Accumulibacter sp.: one gene and its partner. The protein of the gene in region 1 interacts with the protein of each later gene in a pairwise test. Links are inferred from orthologs where the notes say so. Each region holds a gene or a part of one and is shown in the gene's direction. Other genes may lie near its edges.

What was found.
Region 2: the proteins of uvrB (region 1) and uvrA interact in binary tests that used the Escherichia coli proteins (3 or more experiments, as listed by UniProt). The link is inferred for Accumulibacter sp. from one-to-one orthologs.

What each region holds. Positions count from the first base shown.
Region 1 is NZ_JAZKUG010000001.1:4,487,857-4,498,960, forward strand. Bases 2,604-5,519 are described here. They hold uvrB (excinuclease ABC subunit UvrB), read left to right. Parts: upstream 2,604-2,980; coding sequence 2,981-5,059; downstream 5,060-5,519. Other genes in these bases: V5B60_RS19805 (amino acid aminotransferase), read right to left, coding at 2,604-2,881; V5B60_RS19815 (SGNH/GDSL hydrolase family protein), read left to right, coding at 5,149-5,519. Also shown: V5B60_RS19800 (AsmA-like C-terminal region-containing protein), read left to right, coding at 1-1,624; more of V5B60_RS19805, read right to left, coding at 1,679-2,603; more of V5B60_RS19815, read left to right, coding at 5,520-6,555; V5B60_RS19820 (hydrolase), read right to left, coding at 6,762-7,304; V5B60_RS19825 (hypothetical protein), read left to right, coding at 7,501-8,034; aconitate hydratase AcnA, read right to left, coding at 8,211-10,916. UniProt on the Escherichia coli protein: The UvrABC repair system catalyzes the recognition and processing of DNA lesions. A damage recognition complex composed of 2 UvrA and 2 UvrB subunits scans DNA for abnormalities.
Region 2 is NZ_JAZKUG010000001.1:2,531,818-2,543,465, reverse strand. What follows is about bases 5,499-8,958. They hold uvrA (excinuclease ABC subunit UvrA), read left to right. Parts: upstream 5,499-5,854; coding sequence 5,855-8,758; downstream 8,759-8,958. Other genes in these bases: V5B60_RS11245 (MFS transporter), read right to left, coding at 5,499-5,759. Also shown: lpxK (tetraacyldisaccharide 4'-kinase), read right to left, coding at 1-405; V5B60_RS11270 (ExbD/TolR family protein), read right to left, coding at 405-821; V5B60_RS11265 (MotA/TolQ/ExbB proton channel family protein), read right to left, coding at 837-1,445; xseA (exodeoxyribonuclease VII large subunit), read left to right, coding at 1,740-3,110; V5B60_RS11255 (Fe-Mn family superoxide dismutase), read left to right, coding at 3,344-3,931; ssb (single-stranded DNA-binding protein), read right to left, coding at 4,052-4,528; more of V5B60_RS11245, read right to left, coding at 4,578-5,498; V5B60_RS11235 (HU family DNA-binding protein), read left to right, coding at 8,997-9,281; V5B60_RS11230 (ISNCY family transposase), read right to left, coding at 9,496-10,788; V5B60_RS11225 (hypothetical protein), read left to right, coding at 11,008-11,607. UniProt on the Escherichia coli protein: The UvrABC repair system catalyzes the recognition and processing of DNA lesions. UvrA is an ATPase and a DNA-binding protein. A damage recognition complex composed of 2 UvrA and 2 UvrB subunits scans DNA for abnormalities.

The sequences.
Region 1 (11,104 bases):
GCGGCCGCACTCCGACTTCTCGACCTTCGGGTCGAGCGGTCTGTCGACACCGGCGAGTTCGCCCCTTTCGGGCACACCGGAAACGCAGATCATTCCTTTCCCGAATGTGCGGCCGGGCAGGACGACACCGCTGCCGGATACGTCGGCGCCGAGCACCCTGACGCCAAGCACCCTGACGCCGAGCACGCTCGGCCCTCCCACGCCGACGACGGGCGCAGCCAGTTCCTCCCTCGCAGCGGACGATCTGGCAGCGGAATCGCTGGCGTCGCCAGGAACTGCGAGCGACGACCGGCCATCGCTCCTCGCGCGCCTGCGGGCACGCCTGGCACCGGGCCCGAGGGATTCAAGCACCGGGCTCAGGCCAGTCCGCAGGAGCCGACAGCGCCGAACGCTGACCTGGCCCCTGGCCACCCTGATCGGACTGGCGCTTCTCGCAGCCGCCCTGTCCCTCGGCGTTCTGCTCTTCCCCTATGGCATCTATCTGCCCGAGGTCGAAGCGGCCCTCGCCCAGAGCAGCGCTCGGCCGGCGCGAATCGCTGCCATGCGCGTTACCGTCTATCCCCGACCGGGATTGCTGCTCGAGCAGGTGCGGCTGGGTGAGGATGGCGCCACCGACCAGGTCAGCATGGCTTCGCTGCGCCTGCGGCCGGAGCTGCGCAGCTTGCTCTCGCCACAGATCGTCTTTGGCGAGGCAGAGCTGATCGGCATCACGCTGTCGGCCGCAGCCCTGGACACCTTGGCGCAGGCGCTCGATGCGTCGGCCAACGCGCCGGCACGGGCCCGCGTCGTCCAGGTTTCGCTCAGCGAAGCCGGGATCGCGTTCGGCGACCTCGTCTTCACCGGCCTTGCCGGTCGGTTGCAGCTGTCCGCCGATCATCGGCTGCAGTCAGCCTTGCTGCAGTCGCCCAGCAAGAACCTGCTGGTCGAGCTGCAACCGGCGACCGGTGGAGGGATGAACGTCAAGCTCGAAGGAACCGCCTGGCGACCGGAGCCGAAATCTCCCTATCTGTTCGATTCGCTCGACCTGCAGGGACGGATCTCCGGGCCCGAATTCCTGATCGACCGCGTCGAGGCACGCATCTTCGACGGCGTGCTGCGCGGCAACAGCGCCCTGCGCAGCGGCAGCAAGGCCGCTGTGACCGGCGACCTTTCTTTCGAACGGATCAATACCGGCGCGCTGGCGGCAGCCCTCGGCTTCAACGGGCGCATCGGCGGCGAAGCCAGGGGCAGGTTGAGTTTCTCGACCAGCGCCGACAGTCTGCCGAACGCCGTCGCCCGGCTGCAGGCCAGCGGCAACTTCACCATCCACCGCGGACACCTGGGCGGCCTTGATCTGGCCGAGGCGGTGCGCCGTTTTTCGGTGGTACCGCTGACCCTTGGCGGAGCAACCCGCTTCGAGGAGTTGTCTGGCATCCTCACGCTGACCCCGAACGCGCTGCGTCTGTCGCGTCTCAGCCTGACTGCCGGGCTGATGCAGGCGAACGGTCAGATCGAGATCGGCCGCGACCTGCAACTGCGGGGGCGGATGGATGTCATGATGGCGCGCCGACGCGCCGATCATACGGCCATGCCGGTGCTGATCAGCGGGGCCCTGGAGTCACCGCTGACCCAGACGGCGCGCTGACGACCCGCGGCCGACAGACTGGTGGGGTGAGGCTGGCGGCCGCTTGTGGGCGAGTCAGAGCACCGTCGCGATGGCCTCGGCAACGTAGCCGACGTTGCGCGTGTTCAGCGCCGCCAGACAGATGCGGCCGGTGCTGACAGCGTAGATGCCGAATTCATCGCGCAGGCGGTCGACCTGCGCCGGGTTCAGGCCGGTATAGGAAAACATCCCGCGCTGCCGGTTGATGAACGAGAAGTCGGCACCGGCACCGCCACCCTGCAGATGCTCGACGAGGCTGCGTCGCATGTCGAGAATGCGCTGGCGCATCTGCGCCAGTTCGTCCGCCCACAACCCGCGCAGTTCGGCGCTGGCAAGAACCGCCGCCACGATGGCGCCACCGTGCGTCGGCGGATTCGAATAGTTGGTGCGCACCAGGCGCTTGATCTGCGAGAGCACGCGTGCCGTCTCGTCGCGACTGGCGGTGACCACCGAGAGCGCACCGACCCGCTCGCCATAGAGCGAGAACGACTTCGAGAACGAGCTGGCGATCAGGAACTGCAGACCCGAGGCGGCGAACAGGTCGAGGGCAACGGCGTCCTCACGGATGCCGTCGGCGAAGCCCTGATAGGCGATGTCGATGAACGGGACCAGACCGCGTGCCGCGACGATGTCGATGACTTCGCGCCACTGTGCGGCATCGAGGTCGGCGCCCGTCGGGTTGTGGCAACAGGCGTGCAGGACGACGATCGATCCTGCCGGCAGCGTGCTCAACCCCGCCTTCATCGCGGCGAAGTCGACGCCACGTGTCGTCGCGTCATAGTAGGGGTACGAGTCGACGCGGAAACCGGCAAACTCGAACAGTGCGCGATGGTTTTCCCAGCTCGGATCGCTGATGTAGACCGTCGCCCCTGGCAGCAGGCGGCGCAGGTAGTCGGCACCCACCTTGAGGCCACCAGTGCCACCCAGCGCCTCGATGGTCAGGACACGGCCTTCGCCGAGCAGCGCCGACTGCTCGCCGAAGAGCAGTTTCTGCACCGCCTGGTTGTAGGCGGGCAGACCATCGATCGGCTGGTAGCCGCGTGGCGGCAGCGCCTCCAGGCGCACCTTCTCGGCGAGTTTCACCGCCGCCAGCAGCGGCACCTTGCCGCTGTCGTCGAGATACACGCCGACGCCCAGATTGACCTTGCTCGAGCGACTGTCGGCATTGAAGGCCTCGGTCAGGCCGAGGATCGGGTCACGTGGAGCCATCTCCACGGCAGCAAAGATCGAAGCGGTCATGGTCTGTTCTTCCCGTAGTGATGGGTCAGGAGGCCGAGGCCAATGGCGCACCCGCTCGCAGTGACGACCGGTGCGCACAAAAAAACGTAAAATTCTAGCATGGCAAAGCAAGATCAAACGCTCGACAGGCCTCCTCCGCTGACCTTCACGGGCAGTCCGTTCCGGCTCCATCAGCCGTTCCAGCCGGCCGGCGACCAACCGCAGGCCATCGAACAATTGCTCGCCGGCCTGCGGGACGGCCTGTCGTTCCAGACGCTGCTCGGCGTCACCGGCTCGGGCAAGACTTTCACCATGGCCAACGTCATCGCCCGCAGTGGTCGCCCGGCGCTCGTCCTGGCGCCCAACAAGACGCTGGCGGCGCAGCTTTACGCCGAGTTCCGCGAGTTCTTCCCGGAGAACGCCGTCGAGTACTTCGTCTCCTACTACGACTATTACCAGCCCGAGGCCTATGTGCCGTCGCGGGACCTGTACATCGAGAAGGACTCGTCGATCAACGAACACATCGAGCAAATGCGCCTCTCGGCCACGAAGAGCCTGCTCGAACGGCGCGACTGTGTGTTGGTGGCAACGGTATCGTGCATCTACGGCATCGGCGACCGCGACGAGTACCACCGGATGATCCTCACCATGCGCGTCGGCGACCGGCTGGGGCAGCGCGAGATCATCAAGCGCCTGACGGCGATGCAGTACGAGCGCAACGAGACCGATTTCCGCCGCGGCAGCTTCCGCGTCCGCGGCGACGTCATCGACGTCTTTCCCGCCGAGCACGCCGAGCAGGCGATCCGCATCTCGCTCTTCGACGACGAGATCGACGGCCTGCAGCTCTTCGACCCGCTGACCGGCCACCTGCAGAACCGCCTGCTGCGCTTCACCATCTTTCCTTCGTCGCACTACGTGACGCCGCGCGAGACGGTGTTGCGGGCGATCGAGGCAATCAAGGTCGAGCTGGCAGAGCGGGTCGCCAGCTTCCAGGCCGCTGGCCGCCTGGTCGAGGCGCAGCGGATCGAGCAGCGCACCCGCTTCGACCTCGAGATGCTCGATCAGGTCGGCTTCTGCAAGGGAATCGAGAACTACTCGCGGCATCTCTCGGGACGCCAGCCCGGGCAGCCGCCGCCGACGCTGCTCGACTATCTCGCCGCCGATGCCCTGCTCTTCATCGACGAGTCGCATGTCGCGGTGTCGCAGGTCGGCGGCATGTACAAGGGCGACCGCTCGCGCAAGGAGAACCTCGTCGACTACGGTTTCCGCCTGCCCTCGGCGCTCGACAACCGGCCGCTGCGGTTCGCCGAGTTCGAGGCCCTGTTGCGGCAGACGATCTTCGTCTCGGCCACCCCGGGCGACTACGAGGCGGCGCATCAGGGACAGGTCGTCGAGCAGCTCGTGCGCCCAACCGGACTGGTCGACCCGGTGCTCATCGTGCGCCCGGCGTCGACGCAGGTCGACGACCTGCTCTCCGAGATCCGGCGCCGCGCCGAAACTGGTGAACGCGTCCTGGTGACCACCCTGACGAAACGGATGGCAGAGGACCTGACCGACTTCCTCGACGAACACGAAGTGCGCGTCCGCTACCTGCATTCCGACATCGACACCGTCGAACGCGTCGAGATCATCCGTGACCTGCGCCTCGGCAAGTTCGATGTCCTGGTCGGCATCAACCTGCTGCGCGAAGGGCTCGACATTCCGGAAGTGTCACTGGTCGCCATCCTCGATGCCGACAAGGAAGGCTTCCTGCGCTCGGAGCGATCGCTGATCCAGACCATCGGCCGCGCCGCCCGCCATCTGCACGGGACCGCAATCCTCTACGCCGACCGGGTCACCGGATCGATGCAGCGGGCGATCGCCGAAACCGAACGCCGCCGGCTACGGCAGATCGACTTCAATGACAGCCACGGCATCGTCCCCACCGGCATCAGCAAGCGGATCATCGATATCATCGACGGCGTCTACGACAGCGAAAGCGCGCAGAAGGAACTCAAGGCGGCGCAAAAAAAGGCCGGCTACGACGCCATGAGCGAGAAGGAACTGGCGCGCGAGCTGCGGCGTCTGGAAAAGGAGATGCTCGACTGCGCCAGGAACCTCGAATTCGAGAAAGCGGCGGCAGCACGTGACGAGCTCTTCCGGCTGCGCCGGCAGGTCTTCGGGATCAGTGGCGAGGAGGCTCCCCTGCCACCGTCTTAGGCCGCGCCGGGAGGAGGCTCCGGAGCACCCTCGTCGTCGCGCGAGCGATGCGCGGACGGATCGCGCCGCCGGCTGGTGAGCCGGCGTCCGTGCCGCTTGGGCTGGCGTGTCCGGAGCAGTTCCCCCCGATTTCGCCGGCAAGACCGCTGCCGCAATCGCCGGGCCGGGCACCGCGCCTTTCGCCATCTCGACGAGTGTCGGTCTTCTTTACACTGCGACGAACGGTGGGAAGTCAAGCATCTGTTTCGTCAAGGAAAAACCAAGTGGATCGAAACTTGCTTCCAACTCCAGACGGACAGGAATGGCGGTGGCTGAGCGACACGAATGTTGGCGACCAGGACTGTGGGGGCCAGAGTGCTGCCTGGAACAACCTCGGGAATCTCAATTCCCGATCAACAGAGAGGATGACGATGAAAGTGGAATGGAAAACACTGGGTGCATTGGCCATGGCTGCAGCGATGGGCATGCCGGTCTCGGCCAACGCTTCGCTGCAGACGATGTCGGACCTGTTCGTGTTTGGCGACAGCCTGTCGGATGGAGGAAACAGCGGCTTGGCCAGCCAGGCCTATCCGCCGGCTGCGCCGTCGGGCGTGGTCTTCCCGCCTCCGCCCTATTACAACGGGCAGTACTCCAATGGCCCGGTCGCCGTCGAGTATCTGTGGAGAAGCTACAACCCGGGCAACCCCAGCGCCTTCAAGCCCTCTCTGGCCGGTGGCACCAACTACGCGATCGGGGGTGCGACAACCGGGCTGGAGAGCTACAACTCGGTCAATCCCTCGACAGGTCCTTTCGCGCCAGCCTATGCGCAGAAAGCCAATGCTTGGCAGCTGGCCACCTTCCAGGGCCAGTTGCAAAGCGGGCGGGCATTCGACCCTGCGACTTCATTGTTCGTCATCTGGCTGTTTCCCAACGATGTCTTTTACCTGAATGCGACCGGGAGTACGCCCGGCACGGCATCCGGACTGCCAGGTGTTCCCGGCAACGTGTCGGCGCTGATCGGCAACGGGATCAACAACATCATTTCGACCGTCGTCGGACTGGCCAGCGCCGGAGCCGAGCATTTCCTCGTTGCCAACATGCCCGATCTTGGAACGACACCGGAGTTTCTCGGCAAACCCAACGCCGGCGACTTGACGGCATTGACCGTGGGCTTCAATGCCTCCCTGGCCTCCGCACTGAATCTCCTCGACGCCCAGCTTTCGGCCGAGATCGTCCAGTTCGACACCTTCGCCACTTTCGCCAGCGTACGGCAGGATCCGGCGGCCTACGGCATCAGAAACACGACCATGCAGTGCATCCAGAATTACGCTGCCTGTGCTGCCGACAACTTCCAGTGGCTGTTCTGGGACGGTGTGCACCCCACGACCTACGCGCACAGCATCATCGGCGCACAGTTCCGGGCTGCCGTTCCCGAACCCGAGTCAATTCTTCTCCTCGCCATCGGTCTGTTGGGAATTGTCGCAACCGCGCAGCGCAGGCAGCAACAGCGTTTCTGACGGAGCCCCTCGGCCAGGGACGCGGAGCGCGCTGGCCAGCCCTGCGCGGTTGGGCGCTGGGCGGCTTGCCCGGCAGGCGAGGCAGCGGGGAATCGTCGTCGGGTGCGCCTTCGCCGGACGACCATGCTCCGTACACACGCCGGCAGAGTCAGGACGACGGACTGCCCAGGTCTTCGCCGACGCCCGGCGATTCCTGGCGTGCCCGGTCAGCGAATGAACTCGCGGCTGATCGCGCGAAAGACCTCACTCCCCGCCTGCCGCAGCCACTCGAAGACGACCATCTCGCGCGACACGATGTCGGCGCCGTGCCGGCGCATGCGCTCGACCGCCAGGGCCTTGTCGCTGGCGCGCCGCGAGCCGATCGCCTCATCGACGACGAAAACCTTGCGGCCGGCTGACAGCAGGTCGAGCACCGTCTGCTGCACACAGACATGCGCTTCGGTGCCGGCGACGATGAACTGCGCCCGATCGCCGCCGGCAAGCTGCAGGAGCCTGCCGTCGGCCAGCGCCGAGAAGTGCGTCTTCTCGATCACGCATTCCTCCGGCAGCAACTGACGCAGGTCCGACATCGTCGGCCCGAGTCCTTTGACGTACTGCTCGGTACAGATCACAGGCACCTGCAGCCGCTGCGCGACGCGCGTCAGCCAGATGCTGGCCGCAAGCACCGAAGCGGCATCATGGATCGCCGGCTGCAGCCGCTCCTGCAGATCGACGAGCAGGAGAACCGAATGATCAACGCGCATCAACATCGACAAGCCCTCCCGGGAATCACGACGCTGCACTGCGCCGCTTCGCCCGCGATGGTAATACCGTACTCGCCTGCGGCCAAGGCCTGCGGTCCACGCCTACCGTCCAGCGAAGACAGGAAGCAATTGCTGCGGCGCAACATCAGTGCTATATTTCCTCATGGTGGAAGCGTTCCGCCGACGGCTGTGCGAGGCACCGATGTATGTCGTTGATGACCCGACCCTGGCGCTGATCTCCCGCTTTGTCGGCGGCGGCGAACGTCCGGAACTGTCGGACGAGGAGTTCTTCGCAAGGCAACTGGCAACCGTCCAGACTTACGTCGCGTCCTTTCCGGAAGCCGAGCGCGAGACGCGGGCGCTGGCCTGGATCGAGAACAATGCCCGCCTCTATCGCCAGCAATGGCAGAAGCGCACCGCCGTCGCGACGCTGCAGGCGACACGCTGCCCGGACTGCCCGCTGGCCAACGGCAGCGATCGGCACACACCGTGCGCCATCCACGCGCGCTGGCTGGAGTTGCTCCGCAGCTACGTCGGCAGCCAGATCAGCTCGCACGACTATGTCGAACACAGTCTCGCGCTGCTCGCCCGGCACAAGGCCGGGCTGCGCGCCGGGCACGCGCGGAGCGCGGCTTCGGCGCTGGCCGTGAGGTCCGACGCCGGCGCCGCCGGCAACCGCCAGCGCTGTGGCGACGAGGATCGACCGGCGCACCCAAGCACCCCGGTGCCAGCCTGACGGGGCAGCCGACAACGCCGCACACACCATGCATGCGGCATTGTGCCACGCAACACGCAAGGCTTGCGGAGACACCCCACACACACCCGGCAGCACGCTCCGGGGGCAACGCCAGCAGCAACCGGCGCGGCGAGCGGCTGCCCACGCCGACGCTGCAGCGCACCGGCCGCAGCGCATCACCGCCCGCCGAGCAACTGCTCGAGCACGAAGGGCAGGATGCCGCCGGCACGGTAGTAGCTGACCTCGATCGGCGTGTCGATGCGGCAGAGCAGCGCACACTCGCGTCGCTCGCCGTCGGCACGCGTGATCGCCAGCGCGACCGTCTGCATCGGCGACAGCCCGCCGGCCAGCCCGGTGATGTCGAAGCGCTCGTCGCCGCGCAGGCCGAGCGAGGCGACCGAGTCTTCGCCGATGAACTGCAACGGCAGGACGCCCATGCCGACCAGGTTGGCGCGGTGAATCCGCTCGTAGCTGCGGGCGATCACCGCGCGCACACCGAGCAGGCGTGTTCCCTTGGCTGCCCAGTCACGCGACGAGCCGGTGCCATACTCCTCACCGGCAACGACGATGCTGGGTATCCCCCGCTCCAGATAGCTCATCGCCGCCGCAAAAACGGTCGTCAGCCGCCCGTCGAGCAGCGTGTGGCCACCCTCCCGCCGACGGCCGTCAGCGTCGGGCGGCAGCATCAGGTTGCGAATCCGGACATTGGCAAAGGTGCCGCGCATCATCACCTCATGATGGCCGCGGCGGGATCCGTAGGAGTTGAAATCGGCGCGCTCGACCCCCTGTGCGCGCAGCCACTCCCCCGCCGGCGTCGCCTCGCCGAACGAGCCGGCCGGCGAGATGTGGTCGGTAGTCACCGAATCGCCGAGCAGCAGCAGCGCGCGGGCGCCACGAATGTCGCCGACAGCCTGCGGCGGCAGTTCGAAGAACGGAGGCCGGGCAATGTAGCTCGACGGTGGCCAGTCGTATACCTCGCCGCTCGGCGCCGGGATCGACTGCCACAGATCCTGGTCGGCGCTGAAATCGGCGTAGCGCCGGCGGAAGGTCTGCGGATCGAGCGCCAGCGGCAGTACGGCGTCGATCTCGTCCGAACTCGGCCAGATGTCCCGCAGATACACCGGCTGCCCATCGGCGCCGGTTCCCAAGGGCTCGTTCTCAAGGTCGATGTTGACCCGGCCGGCAATCGCGAACGCCACCACCAGCGGCGGTGACGCCAGATAGTTGGCACGCAGGGCGGGGTGGATGCGCGCCTCGAAGTTACGGTTGCCCGAGAGCACCGCCGCAGCGATCAGCTGCTGCTCGGCAATCGTCCTGTTGAACGCCGGATCGAGATCGCCGGCGTTGCCGATGCAGGTCGTGCAGCCATAGCCGACCAGCGCGAAGCCCAGTTCGGCCAGCGGCGCCAGCAGCCCCGCGCGGTCGAGATAATCGGTCACCACCCGCGAACCGGGAGCGAGTGAAGTCTTGATGTGCTGCCTGACCCGCAGCCCCTTTGCCACCGCCTTTCTCGCCAGCAGCCCGGCAGCGATCATCACCGCCGGATTGCTGGTGTTGGTGCACGAGGTGATCGCCGCAATCAGGACGTCGCCATGACCGAGGTCGACGCCGGGGAGCCCGGTCGGATGGCGCTGCGCCAGGCTCGCCGGCGGCCGTCCGAAGCCGTCCGCCGACTCCGCGGCGGTCAACAGGGCACTGAAGCGGCTGGCCATCTCGGGCAAGACGATCCGGTCCTGCGGCCGCTTCGGGCCAGCGAGCGAGGGCACGATCGTCGACAGGTCGAGGTACACGCGGCGCGAATAGTCGACCTCGCCCGCGCGCGGGATGCCGAACAGGCCCTGGGCGCGGAAATACGCCTCGAACAGCTCGCAGTCCTCATCGCTGCGGCCGCTGCTGCGCATGTAGCCGACGGTCTTCTCGTCGATCGGGAAGAAACCCATCGTCGCCCCGTACTCCGGCGCCATGTTGGCCAGCGTCGCGCGATCGGTCACCGACAGCGTGCTCGCGCCCTCGCCAAAATACTCGACGAAGGTGCCCACCACCTTCTCGCGCCGCAGCAGCTCGGTCACCGTCAGCACCAGATCGGTCGCGGTGACGCCTTCGCGCAGGCGGCCGCCGAGTTCGACACCGACCACGTCCGGGGTCAGAAAGTAGACCGGCTGGCCAAGCATCGCCGCCTCGGCCTCGATGCCGCCGACGCCCCAGCCGACGACGCCGACGGCATTGATCATCGTCGTGTGCGAATCGGTACCAACCAGCGTGTCGGGAAAACACAGCCTGCCGTCGGTCGTCTCCTGCTGCCGCACGCCGCGGAACAGGTACTCGAGGTTGACCTGATGGACGATGCCGACTCCGGGCGGCACGACGCGGAAGGTGTCGAAGGCCTGCATGCCCCACTTCATGAACTGATAGCGTTCGCCATTGCGCGCGAACTCGCGGCGCATGTTCTGCTGCAGCGCCTGCGGCGTCCCGTAATGATCGACCTGAATCGAATGGTCGACGACCAGATCGACCGGCACCAGCGGCTCGATGCGCCGCGGATCGAGTCCGCGTTCGGCCGCGACGTGGCGCATGGCCGCCAGATCGCAGAGCAACGGCACGCCGGTGAAGTCCTGCAGGACGACGCGCGCAACGACGAATGGAATCTCCTCGCTGCGCTCCGCCCGCGGTCGCCATTGCGCCAGCTCGACGATGTGCTTCTCGCTCACCCGCAGCCCGTCGCAGTGACGCAGCAGTGCCTCGAGGACGATCCGCAGCGACACCGGCAGGCGATCGACATGGCCGATACCGGCGCTGGCGAGTGCCGGCAGCGAGTAATACAGGGCCTCCGGCTGACCGGGCGGACTGAAGCGGGACAGGGTGTTGAATGGCGATTGGCGCATGCGGGTTCTCCAGAAGGGCGCGTGCTACGAGCGCGTCCTCAAGCACCATGACAACACGTGGCTCCGCACGTTCCATCCGCGTCGCCACGGCGACAGCCACACGCGGTTGGCACCGGGTGCAATCGGAAGTGCGACTGACGCCGGGGCGAGGTGGTTGGCGGTGGCATTCGGCACTAGACAATTGGGCG
Region 2 (11,648 bases), 2.0 Mb from region 1 along the record:
ATCGGCACCGATGAACACCGGCGCAGCGCTGCGGCGCGCCAGCAGAAGGGGTTCGTCGCCGACCACTGACGGCGGCGAATCGGCGGCAACCGGGAGCGCCGTACGCGCCGAGCCCCCGTGCCCGCGGCTGATGATTCCCGGCCGCCAACCAGCCGCCCGCAGCTGGCGCACGATCCAGAGAACCAGCGGGGTCTTGCCGCTGCCACCGACGGTCAGGTTACCGACGACGACCACGGGCACCGGCAGGCAGGAGGCACTCAGCACACCCCAGCGATAAAGCCGGCGCCGCAGCGCCACCAGCCCAGCGAACAGCCAGGAAAGCGGCAGCAGCGGCCAGAGAGCGGGCAGCAGACGGCGCTCATACCACCATGCGGGCAGCCGCCGCAGCAGGCCCGCGGCGGCCATCAGTGCGGCGACTGGGTGGCGAACGATATCCGCGGATAGCCCGCCGTCTGCGCCGCCTGCATGATGTCGATGACGCTCTGGTAGTTGGCCTTGGCGTCGGCGTTGATCACGACCACAGGTTCCTTGAGGTCGCCGGCAGCGCGCCGCAGCGCCTCACTGATCGATTGCACGCTGGCTGACGCCAGCGGCGCCTTGTTGACCAGCACCTGACCGGCAGCGGTCAGGGTCACGTTTATCTCCTTCGGCGGCTCGTCCGGCTTGCTCGCCTCCGCCGTCGGCAGGTTGATCTCGAGCCCGGAGAACTTCGAGTAGGTGGTGGTCAACATGAGGAAGATGATGATCACCAGCAGCACGTCGATCAGCGGAATCAGGTTGATCTCGGGAACGTCGCTCGTCCGGCCGCGTCGGAAGTTCATCGCCAGCCCCTTCCGTCAAGCCCTGCGTTCACCGTGCAGTACCTCGACCAGACGGACCGCCTGCTGCTGCATCTCGACGACATAGCCGTCCACCAGCGCCCTGAAATGGCGCCAGAAGATCATCCCGGGAATGGCGATCAGCAGCCCGAAACCCGTGTTGTAGAGCGCGATCGAGATCCCGTGCGCCAACTGGATCGGGTTGCTGCCGCCGGGCGCCTGCGAACCGAAGATCTCGATCATACCGACGACGGTCCCGAAGAGACCCATCAACGGGCTGATCGAGGCAATCGTGCCGAGCGTCGTCAGGTAGCGCTCCAGGTCGTGCAGGACGACCGCACCGGTTTCCTCGATCGTTTCCCGCATCACCTCGCGCGAACTGCCGACGTTGCGCAGGCCGGCGGCGAGGATGCGACCGAGCGGGGAATGCGTCTCCAGGTTGCCAACCAGTGCCGCGCTCGCGCCGTTCTGCCGGTACTCGGCGACGACCCGTTGCAACAGCCCGGCGGGGACGACCTTGCTGCGCCGCAAAGCCGCCAGGCGCTCGATGATCAACGCCACGGCAATGATTGACGCCAACAGCAAGGGCCAGATCGGCCAGCCAGCAGCCTGAATGATGGAAAACACCCGTTCGCTCCGCAAGATGGGGACAGGCGGTCACTTTAGCCTGCGACGAAGCCTGCGGCAAGCCCCGTCCGCGGCAGCAGGCGACGACGGCACTTGCCGGCAGCGCAGACTCGTCCCCATCATCGGTGCTCAGATCATCCGAGAACCTGTTGGTGAGGAAGACCAGTGCCGATCGAGGAAGATCGCTGCCGTCTGCCGGAGAAGCGGGCAAGCGCAGCGCTGCAGCCGCTGCCGGAACCTCTGCGCGGCGGCGCTGGCGAGCGCGAGCCGGATGCGGCGATGTAGAATCCGGCCATGGAAGATTTTCCGTCAGGCCGAGCCACCTGCGAGCCGCCCGCAGCGGTGATCCCCGTGTCCGTACTCAACCGCTTGGCGCGCGAGCGCCTCGAAGCCGCCTTCCCGCTGTGTTGGGTCGCCGGTGAAGTGTCGAACCTGAGTTATGCCGCTTCCGGACACGTCTATTTCTCGCTCAAGGACAGCGCGGCGCAGGTCCGCTGCGTGATGTTCCGCAACCGGGCGCAACTGCTCGGCTGGCGTCTCGAGAACGGCCAGCACGTCGAGGCACGGGTGCTGGTCACCCTCTACGAGGCGCGTGGAGATTTCCAGCTCAACATCGAGGCGGCGCGCCGTGCGGGCCAGGGGAACCTCTACGAGAGCTTTCTTCGCCTGAAGGAAAGACTCGCCCGCGAGGGACTTTTCGACAGCGCACTCAAGCGCTCCCTGCCGGCCTTTCCCCGGCGCATCGGCATCGTCACCTCGCCGCAGGCAGCAGCCCTGCGCGACGTCCTCAGCACGCTCGGCCGGCGGGCCGGCCAAGTGGGGATCGTCGTCTATCCGACACCCGTCCAGGGTGACGGCGCTGCGGCGCTGATCGCCGATGCCATTCGCCGTGCCGGCGAGCGCGACGAATGCGACCTGCTGATCCTCTGCCGCGGTGGCGGCAGCCTGGAAGACCTCCAGGCGTTCAACGACGAGACTGTCGCCCGCGCCATCCGCGCCTGTCCGCTGCCCGTCGTCAGCGGCATCGGTCACGAGACCGACTTCACGATTGCCGACTTTGCCGCCGATCGGCGCGCGGCAACGCCGACCGCGGCAGCCGAAATGGCCGCCCCGGAACGCAGTGCCTTACTGGCGCGGTTGTTCGCAGACCACCTCGCGCTGCGTCGCCAAGCGACACAGGCGTTCAACCAGCGCGCCCAGCAGCTCGACTGGCTGGCCCGCCGCCTGCAGCACCCGGGGCAATCCCTCGCGCGCCAGCGGGAAGCGCTGCACAACCAGCGGCGCCGCCTCGCCGCCGGCCTCCTGTTGGGCAGCACGCGGGCACGCGGAACGCTGGCCAAGCTCGAGCATCGCCTGCACCAGAACCGCCCCGACCTGGCGCAACAGAGGCTGCGACTGCAGTCGCTGGCGTCGCATCTCGAACGGGCGGGGCGGCAGACCCTCGACGGCAGAATGGCCGAACTGGGCCGCCTGCAGGCCGGCCTGTCGCAGCTCGACCCGCGGGCGGTTCTGGCTCGCGGCTACAGCATCGTCACCAACGGCCAGCAGCAGATCGTCCATGCCAGCTCGATGCTGGAACCTGGCGAGGAGATCGCTGTCTTCCTGCACGATGGACGAGCGGACGCGATGGTGCTGGCCGTCTCTGGCAACGATGGCCGACTGTAGGCGGCCGGCATCCGTCCGGACCGACAACGTCCGTCAACAACGACCGCTCGCCAGCGATCTTCCCCGGATCAGGGGGGAGATGCCGCGCTTCCCCGTGCGCTGCGTCGTGCGACCATGCGCCGGCAGCTTCATTTGCCAGCAAGGCAGGGCCGGCATAGAATCCCGGCCGAGCACGGAACAGGGGTCCTGCCCGCCACACCTTTTGCTACAGACAATACTTACGGAGAACACGGATGGAACACAAGCTGCCGCCACTGCCTTTCGCCATGGACGCACTGGCACCACACATGTCGCAGGAAACCCTGGAGTATCACTACGGCAAGCACCACCAGGCCTATGTCACCAACCTCAACAACCTGATCAAGGGAACCGAGTACGAGGAACTGGACCTTGAAGCGATCGTCCGCAAGGCCCCGGCAGGCGGCATCTACAACAACTCGGCCCAAGTCTGGAACCACAGCTTCTTCTGGAACTGCCTGCGGGCCAACGGCGGTGGCGCTCCGGGCGGCGCGCTGGCAGCAGCGATCGACGCCCGCTGGGGCTCCTTTGCGGAGTTTGCGAAGGCGTTCCAGGCATCGGCGGTGGGCAACTTCGGGTCGGCATGGACCTGGCTGGTGCGCAAGCCGGACGGCACGGTCGATATCGTCAATACGGGTGCCGCCGGTACGCCGCTGACGACCGCCGACAAGGCACTGCTGTGCATCGACGTCTGGGAGCATGCCTACTACATCGATTACCGCAACCTGCGACCGAAGTTCGTCGAGACTTTCCTCGGCAACCTCGTCAACTGGCACTTCGCCGAGCAGAACTACGCCGCCTGAGCGACAGAGCGAGTCATTCGGCGTCACCCGCAGGTGAAAGCAAACGGGGTCCGCAGCGCGGACCCCGTTTCTCTTGCAGCAACCGCCCGCGAACGGTGACGGCGCTGCGCGGCCGTTCGATCAGAATGGGATGTCGTCGTCCATGTCTTCGAAGCCCGGCGTCTTCCTGGCTGGCGGATTGCGCGCCGGGCCGGCAGCCTGGCCGCCTGCCGATGGCATGCTGCCCCCGTACTCGGCCTCGCCGGCAGGTGCGCCCATGCCCTCGCGGCTGCCCAGCATCTTCATCTCGTTGGCAACGATCTCGGTCGTGTAGCGCTCGTTGCCTTCCTTGTCCTGCCACTTGTTGGTCCGGATGCGCCCTTCGACATACACCTGGCGCCCCTTCTTGAGGTATTGGCCGGCCGTCTCGGCCAGCTTGCCGAAGAAGACCACGCGGTGCCACTCGGTGTACTCCTTCAATTCGCCCGACACCTTGTCGCGCGACCGATCGGTGGTCGCCATCCTGATGTTGCAGACGGCGTCGCCACTCGGCAGATAACGGGTCTCCGGATCGGCTCCGAGATTGCCCACCAGGATCACTTTGTTGACCGAAGCCATGTCGCCTCCCTGAACGGTATTGGAAAAATCGCCACGATTGCAGGCACTCTCAGGCTGCCGCCGGCCGCTGGCGCGCTGCCGGCATGACCATCGTGAGGCCGAGCATCAGCCACACCAGTGTCAGCAGCACACCACCCGCCCAGACGGCACCAGGACCGGCGTACTTGGCGAGGACACCGCCCAGCACGCCGCCCAGGAACAACCCGAGGGCCTGGGTGGTATTGTAAACCCCGAGCGCCGCACCTTTGGCATGTGGCGGCGCGATGCGCGAAATCAGCGACGGCTGCGTCGCTTCGAGGATGTTGAAGGCGACGAAGAACAGCATCAGCCAGAAGGCCAGGCCGAAAAGGCCGCCGGCAAACAGCCCGAAGCCCGCCTGGACGCAGAGCAAGAGCACAATCGCGGCGTTGAAGACCAGCTTCAAGCGCGCGAAGCGTTCGGCGACGATGATCGCCGGCACCATGATGACGAAGGAGATGAGCAGCGCCGGCAGGTAGACCTTCCAGTGCTCGGCGACCGGCAGACCGCCCGTCTTCACCAGTTCGGTCGGCAACAGCACCCACATCGCGGTCAGCATCAGGTGGAGGGCGAAGACGCCAAAATTGAGTCGCAGCAGTTGCTGGTGCGACAGCACTTCGACAAAGCTCTGCCAGGCCGGCTGCCGCGGCATCATCGGCGCCGTCGGCACCACCCGCAGGACGACGAAGATCGCCAGCAGAGCCAGCCCGCCGGTCAGCGCGAAGATGCCCGGCATGCCGATCGCCGCATAGAGCAGCGGCGCGCCGACCATCGACACGGCAAACATCAGCCCGATCGACGAACCGATCATCGCCATCACCTTGGTCAGGTGCTGCTCGCGCGTAAGGTCGGCGGCAAGCGCCGTGACCGCCGCCGAGATCGCGCCCGCACCCTGCAGAACGCGGCCAACGATGACGAGATAGATGTCGTCGGCGAGGGCAGCGACGAAGCTGCCGATGCCGAACAGCAGCAAGCCGAAGACGATCACCGGCTTGCGGCCGAAGTGGTCGGAAGCCGCGCCGTAGGCGATCTGCAGACAGGCCTGCGTCAGGCCGTAGGCACCGAGCGCCACCCCGACGAGCACCATGTCCCTGCCCGACGGCAATTCGCTGGCGTAGAGCGCGAAGACCGGCAGGATCAGGAACAGGCCAAGCATGCGCAACGCGAAGACCGCCGCCAGGCTGATGCCGGCGAGCCTTTCTTCACTGCTCATGCGATCGTTGCTCGAGGCGGACATGTGGTTTGCTGCCAAACTGCGAAATTGCGTATATTAGCAGGTTTGCCCCGGTGCCCGAGGCCAGCTCCCCGATGGACGAACCCAGCCAGACCCACAGCCAACTGCGAATCCGTGGTGCGCGCACGCACAATCTGAAGAACATCAACCTCGACCTGCCGCGCAACCGCCTGATCGTCATCACCGGGCTGTCGGGATCAGGCAAGTCGTCCCTCGCCTTCGACACCCTCTACGCCGAAGGGCAGCGGCGCTACGTCGAGTCCTTGTCGGCCTATGCCAGGCAGTTCCTGCAGCGCATGGAGAAACCCGACGTAGACCTCATCGAGGGACTTTCGCCGGCGATCTCGATCGAACAGAAGGCGACCAGCCACAATCCGCGCTCGACGGTCGGCACCGTCACCGAGATCCACGACTACCTGCGCCTCCTCTTCGCCCGTGCCGGCACGCCCTACTGCGCCGAGCACCAGTTGCCGCTGGCCGCGCAGACCGTCTCGCAGATGGTCGATCATGTCCTGGCGCTACCCGAAGGCAGCCGGCTGATGATCCTCGCGCCGGTGGTCGCCGACCGCAAGGGCGAGCAGGTCGAGCTGTTCGCCGAGCTGCGCGCGCAAGGCTTTGCCCGCCTGCGCGTCGACGGACAGATTCACGAGATCGACGCCCTGCCCCGGCTTTCCCGGACACACAAGCACTCGATCGACGTCGTGGTCGACCGCCTGAAGGTGCGCGAGGACATCCGCCAGCGCCTCGCCGAATCCTTCGAAACGGCGCTGCGCTGCGCCGATGGCCGCGCCATCGCGTGCGAGATGGACGGCGGACGCGAGCATTTCTTCTCGGCGCGGTTCGCCTGCCCAGTCTGTTCCTACGCGATCCAGGAGCTGGAGCCCCGGCTCTTCTCGTTCAACAGCCCGATGGGCGCCTGCCCGAAGTGCGACGGGCTCGGCGTCATCCAGTTCTTCGATCCGCAGCGCGTCGTCGCCCGCCCCGATCTGTCGCTCGCTGCCGGCGCGATCCGCGGCTGGGACAAGCGCAACCCCTTCTACCATCAGCTGCTCCGCTCGCTCGCCGAACACTACGGCTTCCAGCTCGACACCCCTTTCCGGGATCTGCCGGACCAGCTGCGGCAGATCATCCTCTACGGCTCCGGCCGCGAGACGCTGCGTTTCGGCTACCTCAACGAGCGCGGGCGAGTGAGCATCCGCGAGCACGCTTTCGAAGGCATCATCGTCAATCTCGAACGACGCTACAAGGAAACCGACTCGCTGGCGGTGCGCGAGGAACTGGCACGCCTAATCAGCAACCGCACCTGCCCCGCCTGCCAAGGCAGCCGCCTGCGTGAGGAAGCGCGCAACGTGCGCATCGGCAGCCAGGACAGCGCGCGCACCCTGCACGAGATCAATCGCCTGCCCCTCGCCGCGGCACGCGACTACTTCGTTTCGCTGCAGCTCCCCGGCAACAGGGCACAGGTGGCCGAAAAGGTGCTCAAGGAGATCGTCGGTCGCCTGCAGTTCCTGATCAACGTCGGCCTCGACTACCTGTCGCTCGAGCGTTCAGCGGAGACCCTTTCCGGCGGCGAGGCGCAGCGCATCCGCCTCGCCTCGCAGATCGGCTCCGGTCTGACCGGCGTCATGTACGTCCTCGACGAGCCATCGATCGGCCTGCATCAGCGCGACAACGAGCGCCTGTTGCAGACGCTGCGACAACTGCGCGACATCGGCAATACGGTGATCGTCGTCGAGCATGACGAGGAAGCCATCCGCAGCGCCGATCACGTCGTCGACCTCGGCCCCGGGGCCGGCATCCATGGCGGCCATATCGTTGCCGAGGGCTCGCCGGCAGCGATCACCGACAACCCGGACTCACTCACCGGCGACTATCTTGCCGGACGCCGCGGCATCGGGCTGCACGCCATACGCCGGCAAGCCGATCCGGGGCGCATGCTGCGCATCAGCGGCGCCCGCGGCAACAACCTCCGCAACCTCACGGCCGAAATCCCGGTCGGCCTGTTCACCTGCATCACCGGCGTCTCCGGCTCGGGCAAGTCGACACTGATCAACGACACGCTCTACCTGGCGGCAGCCAGGCAGATCTACGGCTCGACGGCGGAGCCCGCCGAGCATGACCTGATCGTCGGCCTTGACCACTTCGACAAGGTGATCAATGTCGACCAGAGCCCGATCGGTCGCACCCCACGTTCCAATCCGGCAACCTACACCGGTCTCCTGACACCGATCCGGGGGCTGTTCGCCGGCGTCCCGGAGGCGCGCGCGCGCGGCTATGGGCCCGGCCGTTTCTCGTTCAACGTCAAGGGCGGACGCTGCGAAGCCTGTCAAGGTGACGGCGTCATCAAGGTCGAGATGCATTTCCTGCCCGACGTCTACGTCGCCTGCGACGTCTGCCGCGGCAAGCGCTACAACCGCGAGACGCTGGAGGTGCTGTACAAGGGCCGGAACATCCACGACGTCCTGCAGATGACCGTCGAGATGGCGCGAGAGTTCTTCGACCCGGTGCCGGTCGTCGCACGCAAGCTGCAGACCCTGGTCGATGTCGGTCTGAGCTACATCACGCTCGGCCAGTCGGCAACCACCCTCTCCGGCGGCGAGGCGCAGCGGGTCAAGCTGGCCCTCGAACTGTCGAAGCGCGACACCGGCCGCACCCTCTACATTCTCGATGAGCCAACCACTGGGCTGCACTTCCACGACATCGAACTGCTCCTCGGCGTGCTGCACCGGCTCGCTGACCACGGCAACACAGTGGTGGTGATCGAGCACAATCTCGACGTGATCAAGACAGCCGACTGGCTGATCGACCTGGGCCCCGAAGGGGGTGCCGGTGGCGGCACGATCATCGGCACGGGCACGCCGGAACAGCTCGCCGACGTCACCGCCAGCCACAGCGGACGTTTTCTGCGCGCCCTGCTTGCCCGGCACCATCGCGCCTCGGATGCCGGCCCGGCAGCGCCGGCCGCATGCGCCGGCTAGACATGGGCTGGCACCGCGGCCCCTGGGCTGTTGGTGGGGGGCCCTTGCCAAGCGACTGCCAGAACGCTGCCGGCAAGCAACAACCGGCCTTCCCGGGGCAAAAAAATTTGCTTGCGCGAAGCTGATCCATGCCAGAATTGTTGCCTTTGAATTGCTGACAGGATCACCTGGCGCCGCCGTGGTGGACGACAGCATGCCTGCCCGAGAAGGACCCTTCCAACCATCCGAGGAGCCTAATATGAACAAGTCCGAAATGATCGACGCCATCGCCGCCCGCAGCGAGCTCTCCAAGGCTGCATCGGCGAAAGCCCTCGACGCCGTCCTCGAAACCATCATCGACGCCGTTGCCCGCGGGGACACGATCACGCTGGTCGGCTTCGGTTCCTTCAAGGCCAGCGAACGCGCGGCCCGTGAAGGAAAGAACCCGAAATCCGGCGCCAAGATCGTCATCCCGCAGACAACCGTCCCGAAATTCGCTGCCGGCGCCGGATTCAAGGCCCGCGTCGCCAGCCGCGGCGAGTAAGGACCCCTGGACCCTGAACCGCACGATCTGCGACACCGCCCGGACCTTGCCGTGACAGGGCCCGCAGCCGTCGCCCCCCATCGACCGATTCCCCAGCTTCCGGAGTATCGCATGCCCATCCGCACCATCATCGCCACAGCTGCATTGCCAGCAGTTCTCATTTCAAAATTCATGGCAGGGGTTGGTGAGGTTCGGAACTGTTGGATGGGGCAAGTCAGCTGGTGTCTGGGGCGTTGGGAGCAAGGCGCTGCTGCATGAAGCGCATGAGGTGATCCCAGTCATCGAAGGGCAGGTACTGTAGCAAGGCGCGCAGGTGTTCGAAGAAGGTTCGGCGGGAGGGCAGCAGGGCGCGCACCTTGGCGTAACGGGTGTCCATCCAGTCGAGGGCGGTATGGACCAAGAAGGCCAACAAGATCAGGGTGGCGAAGAGGTTGGCCAAGAACTGTTTGCCGTGTCCGAAGTTGTGGTCGAAATGGTAGCCCTTGGTCTTGAGGGTGTTGTTGTTCTCGTTCTCGATTTTCCACCGCGCGCGCCCGGCGGAAGCCAGAGCGACGACGTTGTGGTCGGTGATGGCATGCGAGGTGGCCCAGGCGTTCTTGAAGACGATGGCACCGCTGGCATCGGTGGTGACGAGTTCCAGCCAGTTGGCGATCACGGCATCGTCCGTGTCGCGCAAGGGCACTTGATGGGCGTAGCGATAGGTGTCGGTAAAGCGCTTCTTGCCGACACGTCGCGCCTGTACGACGCGACCGAGCTGGTCGTTGCGCTCGAAATCGCCAACCCACTCGTAGAGCGTGGCATGGGATTCGGGCTTGCAGGTGAACAGGAAGTCGGCCTGTTGCGCCCGCACCCGCAGGCAATGTGACTGATGGCAGTAGAGGTCGTCACCCAGATAGGTGATGCGCCACGGGCGGTAGTGCTCGCCCCAGCGCGCCAGCCAGCGGGCCGAAGCGGCCAGTTCGCAGTCCTGCTTGTCGTGGCCGTCCTGGCGCTGCACGAACTCCGGCGGCAACGGGATGGCGTTCGCCTGGCCCGGCGCCACCAGTACCGGCGTCACGGCAGTGTGGCGATGGAGAACCCTGCCGTTCTTCAGGCGCGTCTCGCTGCAACGGGGGCAGGAAATCTTTTCCGAGGAGAAGAAATCAGTGCCGTCCAGGGCAATCAGCAAGGTGTCGTTGATCGAGCGAAATCCCGCCAGATAGCCTTGCTGGTACAGCGCATCGCCCATCTCGGCCAAGACCGGGTACAGCCTTTCCGGCGGCACCGGGTCCAGCAGATTGCGAATCTGGTTATCGCAGGGAATCTCATGCACCCCGAACAGCGAAGAGGCATTGTTCCGCCCCAACTCCTTCTGCATCCTGACCTGGCTATCGAGGAAGGACGGACTTTGCGAGAAAAACACGGCGAAGGCCGACAGGGCCGCATCCTCCATCTCATAGCGCCGGGCGTTGCTCGGCTTGCGCCCGTCGGGCAAAGCCCGGAATGCATCCCGAACCTTCTCGATCAAGGCGACGGCGGGGCTCGGCAAGGGGATGGGGGCAACGGTCGAAATGGGGTGGGCGCCTGAAAATCATCAAAACTTCGATCAAGTTCGAGGTTAACACCATAACGTACTGTTTACCAGCATTATTTTCAGAAAACCGGAGTTCCCCTCAATCTTCACCGCCCAGGCACGGCAATCCTCGTGCGCCAGCCTACGCCAACCGCCGCCTTGCGTGGGTTTGAAATGAGAACTGCTGCTGCATTGCTGCTCTCCCCGTTCGCCGTCGCTGCACAGGAGCCAGCCGCCCAGCCGGCCGTCGCTCAGGGTCTCGTCGCGGTCGCTCCCGGCCAGTTTGCTGGCATCGTCGAGGCCAGAGTCACCCTCGCCGTCGAGGCGATCGACCAAGCCGGACGTACCATCGTCCTGAAGGACACCAAGGGTGAGCAATCGAAGTTCGTGGTCGGAGACCAGGTCAAGAACTTCGCCCAGATCAAGGTCGGCGACCTGGTCGTCATCAGCTATTCCCAGGAACTGCTGATGACGCTCAGGAAGGGCGGTGGCCAGTTGCGTGAGCGCATCGACAGCGGGCAACAGGGCACGGCCGCGCCGGGCCAGATGCCGGGCGCCTTCGAGTCGAAGGAAGTGGCGTTCATCGCCGACGTACAACAGGTCGACCGCAAGAAGGGCACCGTAACCCTGCGCGGCGCGCTGCGGACCGTCACTCTGAAGATCAAGGATCCAAAACAGCTCAAGATGATCAGCAAGGGCGACCAGGTCGAGGGCGTGTTCTCCGAGGCAATGGCCGTCGCCGTCGTGCCGGCAGGAGCGAAGGCGCGGAAGTGACCACCGCGACGCGCGCGGCGGGTCGATCCGTCGGCAGCGTT